Regions from separate parts of the Janthinobacterium sp. GW821-FHT03C08 genome, predicted to be linked through region 2. Evidence: predicted binding sites of a transcription regulator. Region 2 holds the regulator's gene; each other region holds the start of a gene.
What was found. The regulator FNR, encoded in region 2, switches genes on or off when oxygen is low (the NO sensors DNR and NnrR bind a similar motif). The targets are predictions, from matches to a motif close to TTGATNNNNATCAA.
Positions count from the first base shown of each region.

Region 1: AC07VL_RS26485 (serine protein kinase) is a predicted target of FNR. The motif match lies at 2,085-2,098, and genes of this name have one in related genera.
Region 3: AC07VL_RS05800 (universal stress protein) is a predicted target of FNR. The motif match lies at 1,866-1,879, and genes of this name have one in related genera.
Region 4: AC07VL_RS02400 (universal stress protein) is a predicted target of FNR. The motif match lies at 1,929-1,942, and genes of this name have one in related genera.

Region 1 is NZ_JBWKUP010000026.1:23,004-26,803, reverse strand. It holds gene AC07VL_RS26500 (catalase) at 1-161, shown strand, start outside; gene AC07VL_RS26495 (hypothetical protein) at 373-699, opposite strand; gene AC07VL_RS26490 (chymotrypsin family serine protease) at 853-2,028, opposite strand; gene AC07VL_RS26485 (serine protein kinase) at 2,259-3,800, shown strand, end outside.
Region 2 is NZ_JBWKUP010000009.1:243,594-247,393, forward strand. It holds gene AC07VL_RS15130 (response regulator) at 1-1,254, opposite strand, end outside; gene fnr (fumarate/nitrate reduction transcriptional regulator Fnr) at 1,504-2,262, shown strand; gene AC07VL_RS15140 (FixH family protein) at 2,265-2,789, opposite strand; gene ccoG (cytochrome c oxidase accessory protein CcoG) at 2,843-3,800, opposite strand, start outside.
Region 3 is NZ_JBWKUP010000003.1:296,225-300,024, reverse strand. It holds gene AC07VL_RS05810 (response regulator) at 1-737, shown strand, start outside; gene AC07VL_RS05805 (hypothetical protein) at 1,052-1,837, shown strand; gene AC07VL_RS05800 (universal stress protein) at 1,976-2,812, shown strand; gene AC07VL_RS05795 (NADP-dependent malic enzyme) at 2,870-3,800, opposite strand, start outside.
Region 4 is NZ_JBWKUP010000002.1:2,314-6,113, reverse strand. It holds gene AC07VL_RS02410 (hypothetical protein) at 1-114, opposite strand, end outside; gene mltA (murein transglycosylase A) at 164-1,402, shown strand; gene AC07VL_RS02400 (universal stress protein) at 1,437-1,874, opposite strand; gene AC07VL_RS02395 (MFS transporter) at 2,012-3,220, opposite strand; gene AC07VL_RS02390 (enoyl-CoA hydratase) at 3,395-3,800, shown strand, end outside.

The DNA.
Region 1 (3,800 bases), on a different contig from region 2:
TGATGACGCCGGCACAGCAGCAAGCCTTGTTCGACAACACGGCGCGCGCCATCTCGGGCGCCTCGCAGCAGGTCAAGCAGCGCCACATCGGCAACTGCACCCTGTGCGACCCGGCCTATGGCGCGGGCGTGGCCGAGGCGATCGGCCGCCTGAGCAAATAAGCAGGCAAATCGGCAGGAAAGAGTACGAAAGAGTACGAGCACGCAGGCGAGCAAGCTGGAAGGCATGGCCAGGCCGGGATGGCTGGCCATGCAGGCCCGCGGGCGCGCCTGTCCACCTGCCGCGCGCGGCAAGCCCCGCCTTCACGCCGCGCCGCCACCTGTCGTGCCGGCGTCCTGATGACCTGATGGCCCCGCCGTCAGGCCGGCTTGCCTACCAGCGCTGGATATCGATCTGGCCCGTGATGCTCGTTTCGACCGGATATCCCTCCACCTGCCGGGGCACGCGCCGCTTGACGGACGGGTCGCGCAGGTACACGACAAGCGCTTCCCTGCCGATGGCGGTCTGTCCCAGGCTGACGCCTTCGACGCCGTCGATGGCCATCAGCGCCCGCTCGTTGCGCCGCCTTGCCGCTTCCAGGCGGCCCGAGGGCGCGGCAGGGGCAAACGGTCCCTGGCCCGGGAGCGCGTCCGGCACATACGGCATGGCGGCGTCCTCGAAGACAGCGTATGGCGATTGTGTGAATTTACTGTTTGACATGACACACCCTCCTGATGCACTCCATCATACACCCGGCCATCCGGCGTTGCAGCACCCTACGCCGGCCCCTGCCCCGCGCGGCTGCGGCCCCCCGCAGTAGCATCATCGTGCAAGGGAGCGCGCCCTGCAAGGCCGTTTGCGCCGTCCCGTCCGTCAGGTGTACAGGTTGATGTCGAGCGCCACCACCACGCGGCGCATCTGGTTGGCGAAGGTGATGTTGTTGCCGCCGGCAAACAGCAGGCCGACGGGATTGCGCTGCTGGTTCCAGGTCCAGATGGACGAGCCGGAGTCGCCGCCGGCGCTGAAGGGACCGCTGACGCCCGTGATGGCGATCTGGTCCTGGAACAGCGCGATCCTGCCGCCGCCGTAATTGACGTTGATGGTGGCGCCCAGGCCCGTGATGCGGCCCTGCGTCAATTGCGTGGTACGCCCGGATTTGCCGACCAGCATGCCCAGCGCGGGCGCCACGAGCGCATTGCTGATGCGGAAATACGCGGGCACGCCGCCGCTCAGGTAGACCAGCTCGGGCCGCACGCGGTCGGGCCAGGCCCAGCCGGTGGCGCAATCGACGAAATTGACGCCGCCGCTGAAATTGATGGGCACGAAGCGTTCCAGCACGGCCACCTGGTCCTGCGGGCAGCGGCCGCCGTCGATGGGGCCGGGCTGCACGATGCAGTCGTTGAACACGCCGCCATTCGAATTGGCCAGGACGTGGTTATTGCTCAGGATCATCAAACGGGTCGTGCGCGGCGGCGTGCGGCCCACGGCCAGGCAGCCGATGGTGCCCGCCGTGATGCGGAAGTGGCCCACGGACACCCCGCCCGGCGCCGGACGCAGCCGGAAACGGTGGGGCTGCGCATCGATCACGCCCGTGACGACGATATTCACGGGCACATTGTCGCTGGCCACGGCGCGCACCCCCATGGCACCCACGATGGCGGCCTTGGCGCGGTCGACGGAGGTGGGTTCGGCCACGTACAGGGTCAGGGCCGGCATGCCCGGCTCGCCCGAGGAACTGTCGCTGGCGCCCTCGCCCAGGCCGATGGACACGCCCTGGATATTGCCCGCATCGCTGAAGGCGTCGGCGGCGCGCACCCCCGCCGCCTGGGAAATGGCCTGGCGCATGCCATCCTCGATGCTGCGCTTGATTTCCAACAACTCCATGCTGACGCCGCTCAAGGCATCGGGCACTTCCGAAACGGAGGCGCTCTCGATCATGCCGTCGCCGTCGCCCGGCGCGGCAAACTGCTGGAAGGCCTCTTCGTCGTCCGCAGCCTGGCCCCTGCCGGCATTGCCGGGCGGGGCGCTGAAACCATTGTCGATCATCATGTTCTCCTCGTGGGTCGTTCGGAATGTCCAGTGTGGGCCGACGGCGGCGCCCGGTATTGATCTGGATTGAACCGCGCAGGCGCGGGCCGCGCCGCCCGCGCATGGGTGAAACACGGCGCGAATAGTTCCGTTTTCAAGCTTGAGCAAGATCAGGCGTGCGTACAGTGACGGCGCCGTATACTTGATCGACAGGCAGGGGGCGACCCGTCCCACGGCGTGCAGGGCATGCCATGGGACGCAACGGCGGCGAAGAGGACACGATGACGAGTCTCGGTAAGCACGATGGTGCGGCAGGCAGCGGCGCGCAGGACGGCGCGCCTGATGGCGAGGGGCAGCGCGCCCGCTTCGTGCACGGCATGGCCAGCTACGCGGCGCAACACCGCCTCAGCCCCTGGCGCGGCAGCTTTGCCGATTTCCTCGAACACATCGTGCCGGCCGGCGCGGCCCTGCAGGCGCGCAGCGCCCACCAGTATTTGTGGGACATGATGCGCTGGAATGGCCAGACGGACGACAGCGGCCGCTTCCGCTGCCGCCTGTTCGACGACGAGCTGTTCGGCATCGACGAAGCGATCGACCGCGTGGCCGCGTATTTCAAGGCGGCGGCTGCCGGTTCCGAAGTGGGACGGCGCATGCTGCTGTTGCTGGGGCCGCCGTCTGGCGGCAAGTCGACCATGGTCATCCTGCTCAAGCGGGGCCTGGAAGAATACAGCCACAGCGCCGAGGGCGCGCTGTACGGCATCGGCGGCTGCCCCGTGCACGAATCGCCGCTGCACCTGGTGCCGCACGGCATGCGCGCGGACTTTCGCGCCAGCTACGGCGTCGAACTGCAGGGCGAACTGTGTCCCCATTGCCGGGCGCGGCTGGAGGAGCACTACGGGGGCGACTTCCTGCGCATGCCCGTGGAACAGCTGTACCTGTCGGAAGCGGGACGCTGCGGCATCGGCACGTATGCGCCGCACGATCCCACCACGGCCGACCTGGCCGACCTGGTCGGTTCCGTCGACCTGTCGAAGGTGGCGCAGTACGGCGACGAGGGCGACCCGCGCGCCTGGTCGTGGTCGGGCGCCGTGTATGCCGCCAGCCGCGGCATGCTGGAAATGATCGAAATCCTCAAGGTCAAGCGGGAATTCCTCTACCTGCTGCTGACCCTGACGCAGGAAAGGAATGTCAAGGTGTCGCGCTTTCCCCTGATTTACCTCGACGAAACCATCGTTGCCCACACGAACCTAGCGGAATTTCGCAAATTCTTGCAAGAAAGCGAAAACGAGGCGCTGCTCGACCGCATGGTCATCGTGCAAGTGCCGTACACGCTCAACTACCGCGAGGAAGCGCGCATCTACCGCAAGCTGATCCGCTCGGCCGCGCCCGCCTTCCGCGACGTGCACCTGGACCCGCACGTGCTGCATGCGGCGGCCGTGTTCGCCATCCTGAGCCGCCTGTCCGAAGGCGAGGAAAAGGAAGCGGAACTGGTCAAGAAGCTGCGTATCTATGCCGACGAGGACGTCGAGGACCTGCCCCATGCCGAGGTCAGGCGCATCCGCGAGCGCGACAAGGCGCCCGACGAAGGCCTGTCGGGCGTCTCGCCCCGCTTCGTCATCAATGCCCTGTCGCACGCCATCATCGCCGCCCGGCGCAACAGCCTGTCCACGATGGACGTGCTGCTGGCCCTGAAGGATGGCATCGACAGCGATGCCCGCATCGAACCGCGTCGCAAGCGCAAGTGGATCGATTACCTCGTCCTGACGCGCAAGGATTTTTATAACCGCTGGGTC
Region 2 (3,800 bases):
GCGCTGTTCGATGTTGAGCTTGGTATTTCCCAACAGATACACCATGCCCAGCACGGCGTTCAGGGGCGTGCGGATTTCATGGCTCATGTTGGCGACGAAGTCGCTCTTGGCGCGGTTGGCCGCCTCGGCGCGGTCGCGTTCCTGCTCCAGCTCCAGGGCGCGCGTCTCGACCTCCTGCTGCAGCCGGTCGCGCTCGCTCATCAGGCCGTTGAACGCCTCCGTCAGTTCGCCGATCTCGTCGCGCTGCTGCACCGGCACGGGGGTAAAGCGCTTGCCCGAGGCGCGCAGGGACAGCAGCGTGTCGCGCAGGCGCACCAGGGGCGACAGCAGGCGCACGGTCACCCAGCCCAGCACGGCCGCGGCCAGCAGCGAGGCGCAGATGCTCCACAGCACCAGGCGCGACAGCACGCCGTCGAATGGTTCGAAGGCATCGGCCACGGGCAGCGAGGCGGCCAGCAGCCAGTTCACCGACTTCAAGCGCTTGAAGCTGTTGACGCCCGTGATGCCGCGGCTGTTGGTGCTGACCATGCTGCCTTCGCCGTCTTCCTTGAGCAGCTGCGTGGTGACGACGTTGGCGCCCGCCGCGCGCGGCTGCAGCAAACGGCTGGGGTCGGGATGCAGCACGTAGCGGGGCACGGCTTCGCGCGTGAGGATGAAAAAATAGCCGCTCTTGCCCACCTTGGCCGTGCGCAAACGCCCCAGCATGTTGTCCTTGTACAGGCGCAGCACGCCGATGACGATGCCGGCCACCTCGCCGTTGTTGTCCAGCACGGGGGCGACCATCTGCACGATGGGCAAATGGCTGGTCTTGCCCAGCATCGGTTCCGTGATCATGGCCTGCTTGGTGCGCATGACGGTCTGGAAATAGCCGCGGTCGGCTACGTCGGTGCCGTTGCGCCCCTGCACCTCGGGCACGTTGGCCACCACCTTGCCCTGCGTATCGAGCACGAGCACGTCGTCGAACAGGGCCAGCATGGTGCGCTGCGTGTAGTAGTCACGCAATGCGCCGGCGTCGGCCATCAGGGCGGGCGGCTGGTGGCGCGCCGTCTGGGTGACGATGTCGAGCAGCATGGCCAGCTTGTCGTCGAGTTCCTCGGCCGTGCGCTCGATCAGCGCCGTTTGCTGGCTCAGCAGCACTTGCGTGAAATCGTCGCGCATGTGCTTGACCTGCACCACGGTGACCACGGCGATCATGGCGATCGAGGTCAGGCTGGTGGCCAGCGCGACTTTTGCTTTAATGCCGAGAGGCTTCATGATTTCCTTTGAGTACCCGGAGGCACAGGCGGCAGATAATGCTGTCAGGAATTTTCCTATCAATACTTCAACTTGGCAAGCGCAGGCCGCGTAATTTTCCGCGCTGGAACGGGCTTTTGACGATGTTGCCATAAAATTAAATGCCGGACGTCGTTTATTCAGCGAAATTACGGTGAATTGCCGTGAAATTGGCACATGGCAACGCACTATGCAGTAAACTTGTTATTGCATTTTCTAAAAGGGTCTGACATGACAGAAGCGCTACTCTCTCCAGCCGTGCCCGCCGTGAACGTGGAAGCGTTGCGTGCGCGCTGCTCGACGTGCAGCATGCATCAATTGTGCCTGCCGATGGGACTCGACGTGGGCGACATGGACCGGCTCGACCAGATCATCGGCCGCCGCCGCAAGGTCGCGCGCGGCGCCTCGCTGTTCCGCATCGGCGACTCGTTCCAGAACCTGTACGCCATCCGCCTGGGCCACTTCAAGACGTACCAGATCAATCCAGGCGGCGAAGAACAGGTGACGGGTTTCCAGATGGCTGGCGAACTGCTGGGCATGGACGCCATCAGCGCCGACCGCCACCACTGCAATGCCGTGGCGCTGGAAGACAGCGAAGTGTGTGAAATCCCGTTTTCCAGCCTGGAACAATTGCTGGGCAATATGCCCACGCTGCTGCGGCATTTCCATCGCATGATGAGCCAGGAAATCACGCGCGAGCAAAGCGTGATGCTGTTGCTGGGCAATATGCAGGCGACGCAGCGCTTTGCCGCCTTCATCGTCAACCTGGCGTCGCGCTACGAGGCGCGGGGCTACTCGGGCAGCAAGTTCCAGCTGCGCATGTCGCGCGAGGAAATCGGCAATTACCTGGGACTGACCATCGAGAGCGTCAGCCGTTTATTGTCGAAATTCAAGAAGGAAGGCTGGCTGCGCGTCTCTAATCGCGAAATTGAAATCCTGCAGCCCGCGAAATTGAAAGCCATTACGGCCGGCACGGATACTTGTAAATAGGCCTACAGTTCCTCGTCCGCGTGCAGCGCGATGCTGCGCTGCAGGGGCCAGGTCCAGATGCCGGACAGGCGCCATTCGCGCTTGTCGTTTTCCACCAGCACCTGCCAGCGGCTGCGCTCGAGCATCGGCAGGGCCACCGAGAAATTGCCGGCCGCATCGGGCTGCACCAGCAGCCTGATATCCTTCTCCGGCAACGTCGCATGCGCCAGGTGCAGCTGCAAGGGCGCCTGGTAAGCCTTGCCGAAGCTGTGCACGGCGCCGCTCAGGCGCGCCTGCGCCACGTCGTAGGACAGGCGCGTATCCATCGCCAGGTTGCTGGCAACCGTATCGCGCCGCAAGTCCTGGTTGATGGCCTTGCCCTGCTTGTAATAATCGCCCACCACCAGCGCGTCCGGCTGCGTAAACGCGATATACGCCATGCAGCTGCCGACGACGACGGACAGGCCGGGGCCGACCATCAGCAGCCATGGCCAGCGATGCTTGTACCAGGGCGCCACGGGGGCTTGCAGTTTCAGACTGTCGGACATTTTATTCTCCTGTTTAAGCGGCCAATCCCCATGCGGGGATTGGCCTTCCTACATTACCGCGGCACGATGAACACCGCGTTTTCCCGCACATGCAGCGACGGGTCGTCCAGCGATTGCAGTTCGATGGCAATCTTGTTCGAGCCCTTCTCGCCCACGCCGTGCGGCACGCGCAGGCGGATGGGCCAGCCCAGGGTTTCCGTCGGCTGCAGGGTCACTTCGTCGCGCGTCAGCAGGGTCAGGCCCGGCAGGCCGGAGACGCTGATCCTGAAATGCTGGCTTTGCTCCGAGGTGTTCATGATCTGCAGGCGGTAGACGTTCTCGATCATGCCGTCTTCCACTTCGCGTCCCATGGAGCCGCGGTCGCGGATCACGTCCATTTTCAATGGCGTGCGCAGGGCCAGCGAGGTACACACGGCGATGATGATCAGGGCCAGGATGGACGTGTAGATCAGCACGCGCGGGCGCATGGCGCGCCGGCGGATCTGCTGCGAGTTGAAGTTGTTTTCCATCGCATGGTCGGTACTGTAGCGTACCAGGCCACGGGGCCGGTCGACCTTGTCCATCACGCTGTTGCAGGCATCCACGCAGGCGGCGCAGCCGATGCATTCATACTGCAGGCCGTTGCGGATATCGATGCCGGTCGGACACACCTGCACGCACAGGGTGCAGTCGATGCAGTCGCCCAGCTTGGCATCGGGCGCCTTCTTGTTCAGCGCGCCGCGCGGTTCGCCCCGCTTGGCATCGTAGGTGATGATCAGGGTATCCTGGTCGAACATGGCGCTCTGGAAGCGCGCGTAGGGGCACATGTACTTGCACACCTGCTCGCGCAGCCAGCCCGCGTTGCCGTAGGTTGCCAGGCTGTAGAACAAGACCCAGAACCATTCCCAGGGACCGAAATTGAGGGTGGTCACCGCCTGCGCCAGTTCCTTGATCGGCGTGAAGTAGCCGACAAAGGTAAAGCCCGTCCACAGGGCGATGGCGCCCCACACCAGGTGCTTGGCCGTCTTCTTG
Region 3 (3,800 bases), on a different contig from region 2:
ACGAGCTGAGCGGTTTCGAGGCGGGCGCCGTCGACTACCTCGCCAAACCCCTCAGCCCCGCCATCGTGCGCGCCCGCGTGCGCACGCACCTGTCGCTGGTGCGCATCGACGAACTGAAGGAGACGCGGCTGCAGATCGTCCAGCGCCTGGGCCTGGCGGCCGAATACAAGGACAATGAAACGGGCCTGCACGTGATCCGCATGAGCCATTACGCGCGCCTGCTGGGCGTGGCGGCCGGCATGGACGAAGCGGCCGCCGACGACCTGCTGCACGCGGCGCCCATGCACGACGTGGGCAAGATCGGCATCCCCGACCGCATCCTGCAAAAACCTGGCAAGCTCGACGCGGACGAATGGGCCGTCATGCAGACGCATGCGCGCATCGGCGGCGAGATCCTCGGCGAACACGCCGCCGGCGGCATGCTGGCTATGGCGCGCGAGATCGCCCTGTCGCACCATGAAAAGTGGGATGGCAGCGGCTACCCGAACGGCCTGGCGGGCGTAGCCATCCCGCTGGCCGGGCGTATCGTCGCCGTGGCCGACGTCTTCGACGCGCTGACCTCGGCCCGTCCCTACAAGCGCGCCTGGCCCGTGACGGACGCCGTAGCGTATTTGCAGGCGCAAAAAGACCGCCATTTCGAGCCGCATCTGGTCGACCTGTTCGTGCAGGAAATGCCCGCCATCGACGCCATCCGGCTGCGCTGGGCGGAAAAGGAGACCGGCCACACGGCGGCCTGAGAAGTGAACTCCCGCCACGGCCAGCGTTGTTGCGTCACACAAGGAAGTGTCGGACACGTTGGTGCCGACGCCGATGCAGACCACTGACATGGCAAAGAGTTCGCTGCCATTATGGGCGACTGGCCAACGCGCACATTGATATGCATCAATAAAAGCAAACACCAGCATGCCATGCTTTCCACTTGGCTCCGGCGGCACGCGCCGCATGGGCACAATTTATTTCACCAAAGAAATATTTCAATGGCGACATTTTCTATTTGGCATTAAAATCGGCGGCGCATTCTTGCCATCAACCCTCACCATTCCATACGACTATGCGTACACGCAGCAAGCTGGGAGCGACGCTCCTCGTGCTCATGCTATTACAGGCCTGTTCCAAAGGCAGCGACCATCGGCTCGATACCGGCCACGGCATGGAAGCCTACAAGACCTCCCTGCAGGAAGCGCTCAAGGACATGCCGGACAAGGAGCAGCGCGCCTATGACTGGGCCGTCAGCGATTTCAATCTGGAACAACTGCATGCCGGCTATCCCAACGGCACGCCGAAAGCCATCATCCGCGCCGAGCGCGACAAGGTGATCCGCGACGTGCCGGCCAAGCTGGCGCAGCTGGAAACGGCCAGGGCAGCGTATGTGGCCGGCCAGGCGGATTTATCGCGCATTACCGCCAGCGACGTGCACTTTACGATGGAAAAGGATTTTTTCGGCCTGCAGCCGACTGTCGTCGCCACCATCCACAACGGCAGCTCGCACGACCTGAGCAGCGTCAAGTTCGTCGCCCGCCTGTATGTCGACGACAAGCCCGAGCCCGTGGCGGAATCGGAGCTGTTCAGCAATTACAATAACGACAGCGGCAACAGCACCGGGCTGCGCCGCGGCGATGCCGTCAAGGCGCGCTTCCGTATCGGCTTCGTCTCCGGCGACGGCAACTGGAAAACCGTGGAAATCCAGCAAGCGAAAAAAACCCGCGCGGAACTCACCGTCTTGCCCGACTCGGCCACCGACACGGGCAACCGCAGCATTCTCGACGACCATGCCGCCAAGCAATACCAAGCCCTGCAAAACGCCTTGAACACGGCAAAGGGCTTGACGGAAATTTGATGCGGCCAGCCGCCTGCTGCCGCATTGATTGACCCAAATCAAGCCTCTCATCAAAAAACCGCCACCCGCCACGGCAATGCTGGACTTGTCCGCATTGCCGTTCTAGCCTTGTTGCCATCCTGACTAGCGAATGACACCATGGCCTACAAATCCATCCTCGTCCACGCCGACCTGTCGCGCCATGCGCCACGGCGCATCGCCATCGCGGCGCGGCTGGCGCACGCGCACCAGGCGCACCTGATCGGCGCGGCGATGACGGGCGTCTCGCGCCTGACCCTGGAAAACAACCGCGGCATGCGCGGCGACGCCGTGGCGGCGCACATCGCCGCCCTGTACGGGCGGGCGGAACAGGCGCTGGACCAGTTCGAAACCCTGGCGCGCCAGGCCGGCGCCGTCTCGCTGGAGCGGCGCCTGATCGAGGACGACGAAGATGGCGGCATGGCCGTCAGCGCCCGCTACAGCGACCTGACGGTGCTGAGCCAGCACGATGCCGGCGAAGCCCTGCCCGGCGCCATGCGCGACCTGGTGCCCTACGTGATGCTCAACGCGGCCCGGCCCGTGCTGATCGTGCCGCCCGGCGCCGATGGCGCGCAGGCAGGCGGCACGGTGGTGGTGGCCTGGGACGGCAGCATGGAGGCGACGCGCGCCATCGGCCACGCCCTGCCGCTCCTGCGCGCGGCGCGCCTGGTGGTGCTGGCCCTGCTGCACCCGCCCGCCGGCCACGCGCAGCCGGCGCGCCACCCGGGCACCGACATCGCCGCCTACCTGAGCCGCCACGGCGTGCCCGTCGAGGTGCGCTCGTCCGTCACCACGGGCGACATCGGTGCGGCCCTGCTGGCCATGGCGGCCGAGGTGCATGCGGACCTGCTGGTGATGGGCGGCTACGGCCATGCGCGCTTCCGCGAAATTTTATTGGGCGGCGTCACGGAAACGGTGCTGCGCCAGATGACCGTACCCGTGCTGATGGCGCACTGACGTCAAAAAGCCGCGCCACCCTGGCGGATGGCGCGGCTTTAACTGCACTGCTGGCGCTTAGACTTTGCGCTGTGCCACGGCGTCGACCACGCACAGGGCCGTCATGTTGACGATACGGCGCACGGTGGCCGATGGCGTCAGGATGTGCACGGGCTTGGCGCAACCGAGCAGGATCGGGCCCACGGCGATGCCGTTGCCGGCCGCCGTCTTGACCAGGTTGTAGGCGATGTTGGCGGACTCGATGTTCGGCATGACGAGCAGGTTGGCGTCGTGCTTGAGGTCCGAGTTCGGCATCAGCTTGTGGCGCAGCTTGCTGTCCAGGGCCGTGTCGCCGTGCATCTCGCCGTCGATTTCCAGGTCCGGCGCGCGTTCCTTGATGATGGCCAGGGCGGCGCGCATCTTCTGCGCCGAGGCGCTGTCGCTGGAACCGAAGTTCGAGTGCGACAGCAGGGCCGCGCGCGGCGACAGGCCGAAGCGGGTCATCTCTTCGGCGGCCATGATGGTGATCTCGGCCAGCTGCTCGGCGTCCGGGTTTTCGTTGACGTGCGTGTCGACCATCACCAGCTGGCGTTCCGGCATGATCAGCACGTTCATGGCGGCGTAGACATTGCTGCCGGCGCGCTTGCCCAGCACCTGGTCGATGTATTTCAGGTGCAGCTGGGTAGTGCCGAAGGTGCCGCAGATCATGCCGTCCGCGTCGCCCTTGTGGATCATCATGGAACCGATCAGCGTGTGGCGGCGGCGCATTTCCAGTTTCGCGTATTCCTCGGTGACGCCCTTGCGGCTGGTCATGTCGTAGTACGTATTCCAGTAATCGCGATAGCGCTCGTCGAAGTCCGGGTTGATGACGTCGAAGTCGACGCCCTGCTTGAGGCGCAGGCCGAACTTCTGGATGCGCGCTTCGAGCACGGGCGGACGGCCCACGAGGATGGGGCGCGCCAGTTTTTCATCGACCACCACTTGCACGGCGCGCAGCACGCGCTCTTCT
Region 4 (3,800 bases), on a different contig from region 2:
GCTGAGCTGTTTGCGGGCGGGCGGCGTGGACTTCTTGCCTGAATACATGGTCCACCAGACTATAAATGCCAGCAAGAAGAACGCTACCAGCGCCTCTATCATCAAGATCCACATACGCACCCCTATGTTATTTACACGCAGCTTATTATTGAACCGTCGTTTATTGACACGCGGTAGTCTACTCGTTTCCATCGGCGGCGTCGCGCTCGCGCTGTCCGCCTGTACCACGCCTCCCGCCGCGCCCGGAGCTTCCGGCGGCAAGGAGCCGGCGATTGCGCCGTCCGTCGTCAAGCCGGTGCCGGCCAAACCGGCCGACGTCAAGGATGCCAAGGATGCCACTGACGCGGCCGCGCCGACCTTCAGTCCGGCCAAGTTTTCCGCCTTGCCTGGCTGGGGGCGCGACGACTTGCGCGCTGCCTGGCCTGCCTTCATGGCTTCGTGCGGCGTGCTGGTCAAGCGGCCCGACTGGAAGGAGCCGTGCACGATCGCGCGCCAGGTGAATGCCGACAGCGACAAGGCCATCCGCCTGTTTTTTGAAACCTTCTTTGTGCCGAATCAAGTCATCGCTGCCGATGGTGCCAGTACGGGCCTCGTCACGGGCTATTATGAACCGTTGCTGCATGGCGCGCGCAAGCGTGGCGGACCATACCAGACGCCGCTGTACAAGGTGCCGGATGACCTCGTTACAGTCGACCTGGCCGGTGTGTATCCGGAATTGAAAAACATGCGCCTGCGGGGCAAGTTGGTGGGCAAGAAAGTGGTGCCGTATGCCACGCGCGCCGACATCGAGCGCGCCACGGCCGTCTCCGGCAAGGAATTGCTGTGGGTCGACGACGAGGTGGAAGCGTTTTTCCTGCAAGTGCAAGGTTCCGGCCGGGTGCAGCTGACGGATACGCAGGAAACCGTGCGCGTGGCGTATGCGGACCAGAACGGCCATCCCTACAAATCCATCGGCCGTTATCTGGTCGATAAGGGCGAGCTGACCATGAGCCAGGCGTCCGCGCAGGGCATCAAGGCGTGGATCGCCGGCCATCCCACGCGCAAGGATGAGCTGTTCAATGCCAATCCCAGCTATGTGTTTTTCAAGGAAGAGCGCTTGCCCGATCCGAAAGTGGGGCCGAAGGGCGCGCTGGGCGTGCCGCTGACGCCGCAGCGCTCGGTGGCTATCGATTCGCGTTATGTGCCGCTGGGCGTGCCCGTGTTCCTTGCCACCACGCAAGCCAACAGCGACATCCCCATGCAGCGCCTGGTGATGGCGCAGGATACGGGCGGCGCCATTCGCGGCCCCATCCGTGTCGACTATTTCTTTGGCTTTGGCGCGGAAGCGGCGGAAAACGCGGGCCGCATGAAGCAGAGCGGCGCCGTGTGGGTGTTGTTGCCGAAGCAGGCGCCGGCGCGCTAAGGCATCAGGGCGGCGCCGGGAGGGGTGCTGCCGCTTAGCGTAAAACCATCACCGGCAAGTGTGTGTGCGCCAGCACTTTTTGCGTTTCGCTGCCGACAAACAGCTTGTTCAAGCCCTTGCGCCCATGCGAGGCCATCAGGATGATGTCGCACTGATAGGTTTGCGCCGCATTCACGATCTCTTCATGCGGGCTGGGCGAGACGGCGACCACGCCTTCGAACGGGACGCCGGCGGCACGCGCCGCTTCGCCGATCTTGTCGATCGCCCGCTGCGACGCTTCCTGCATCTGCTGCTCATACAGGCTGGCATCGAGCACGATGCCGCCGTCCGCCATCGGCGAAAACGGGAACGGCTGCACCACGCTGATGGCGACCAGTTTGGCCTTGTTCAGCTGGGCGAAGGCGAGGGCCGTCTCGGCGGCTTTGTCGGACAACGGCGAGCCGTCGGTGGGAAATAAGATGGTGTTAAACATGGCGTGCTCCTCAAGTGATGTCAGACAGCTTATGGATTTACATCAATTAAAACCTTGATGTAAATCAAACCTCACAGGCTTTGGCATGAATAGTGTCGCCAAGGCAATCTTTTGGCAGTGTATGCCCGTTCCATGCTTCAGGTGCGCACGCTACGCAGCGGCGTGCCCCACACCATGGCGACCGTCAGCGCGATGCTGCCGGCCGCGATGCAGGCAAGGCCATTGCGCACGCCAAAGTGTTCCGCCACCCAGCCGGCGGCCAGCGCGCCCAGCGGCGCCGTCGCCACCGTCAGGAAGCGCATGGTCGATGTCATGCGTCCCAGCATGGCATCGGGCGTGACCTTCTGACGCAAGCCCAGGTAGGGAATAAAGAACAGCATCACGCCGCAATCAAAAAAGAACATCAGCACGGCATACGCCACGGCGGTGGCGGCCGCGCTGCCGAACAGCAGGGCGGGAATGGCAGGCGTCAGGGCAAAACATACGGACGTGGACGCCAGGCCGATGAGGATGGTGCGGCCGCTGCCGTAGCGCCGGGTCAGCGGCTTGACGATGAAAGCGCTGAGCAGTACGCCGGCGCCGCCCAGCATCTGCGTCATGCCCAGTACGCCGGGACTCATGCCCAGGTCATGCGTGGCAAACAGCACCGCCAGGGCCATGCTGGCATAAAACAAAAAGTGCCAGATGCCGGCACCCCAGGCCAGCGCGCGCAGCAGCGGTTCGCGCCAGACGAACAGCAAACCGTCGGCAATGTCGCGCAGGGCGTGCTTGTCGGAGGGGGCGGGGCGTGGATCGCGTACGCTCATGGCGCGCAGATTAAACACGGAAATCAGGTAGCCGCAGGCCGTGCACAGGATGGCGACGGGCGCCGACAGCAATTGCACGAGCACCCCGGCCAGGCCGGGGCCGATCAGGCGCGATGCCGATTCGGTGGCGGCAAATTTCGATTGTGCATCGATCAAGCCATCGCGGCCCACGAGGAAGGTCAGAAACACCTGTTCGGCGCCGCCGCCCACGACAAAACCCGTGCCGATGATGAATCCCACTACATATAACCATGGCATCGACAGCACGCCACACCAGTAGGCGACGGCCACGCTGGCCAGGGCCAGGCCCGACATGCTTTCGCTGAACAGCATGATCGGATGCTTGCTGCGCCGGTCCAGCAGCACGCCGACGGGCAAGCCGAAGAGGGCGAACGGCAGCGCCTGCAGTGCGACGAGCACGCCCATCTGTTCCGGTGTCGCATGTAATAACAATACCGCGCACAGGGGCAGGGCCAGCGAGGTGATCTGGGCGCCGAAACAATTGAGGCCATTGCTGAACCACAGGCGGCGAAAATTCACGCTGGCGGCGCTGCCATCGCCGCGCAGGCGGCCGGCCAGTGACTGGAGTAGAGAGGAGGAAATTTGCTGCTCGATTTGAAAAGGATCAGGCTCAGAATAATAACAGTGCGCCTGTCGCGCCGCTGCCGTTAGCCGCTACAATCGTCGCTACCGCGTTCATCCAGAGGAGACACTATGCAATACGAAGACTTGATCATCGATATCCAGGAGAAAGTGGCGGTCATCCGCCTGAACCGCCCCAAGGCCTTGAACGCCTTGAACGACAACATGATGAATGAGCTAGGCGATGCGCTGCTCAAGTTCGACGCCGACGAGAATATCGGCTGCATCGTGCTCACGGGCAGTGAAAAAGCCTTTGCCGCCGGCGCCGATATCGCCGCCATGGCCGACTATACCTATCCCGACACCTTTACCCAGGCTTACATCAGCCGCAATTGGGAGCATATCTTGCGCGTGCGCAAGCCCGTGGTGGGTGCGGTGGCTGGTTATGCACTGGGTGGTGGCTGCGAACTGGCCATGATGTGCGATTTCCTGATCGCTGCCGACAGCGCCAAATTTGGCCAGCCGGAAATCAAGGTCG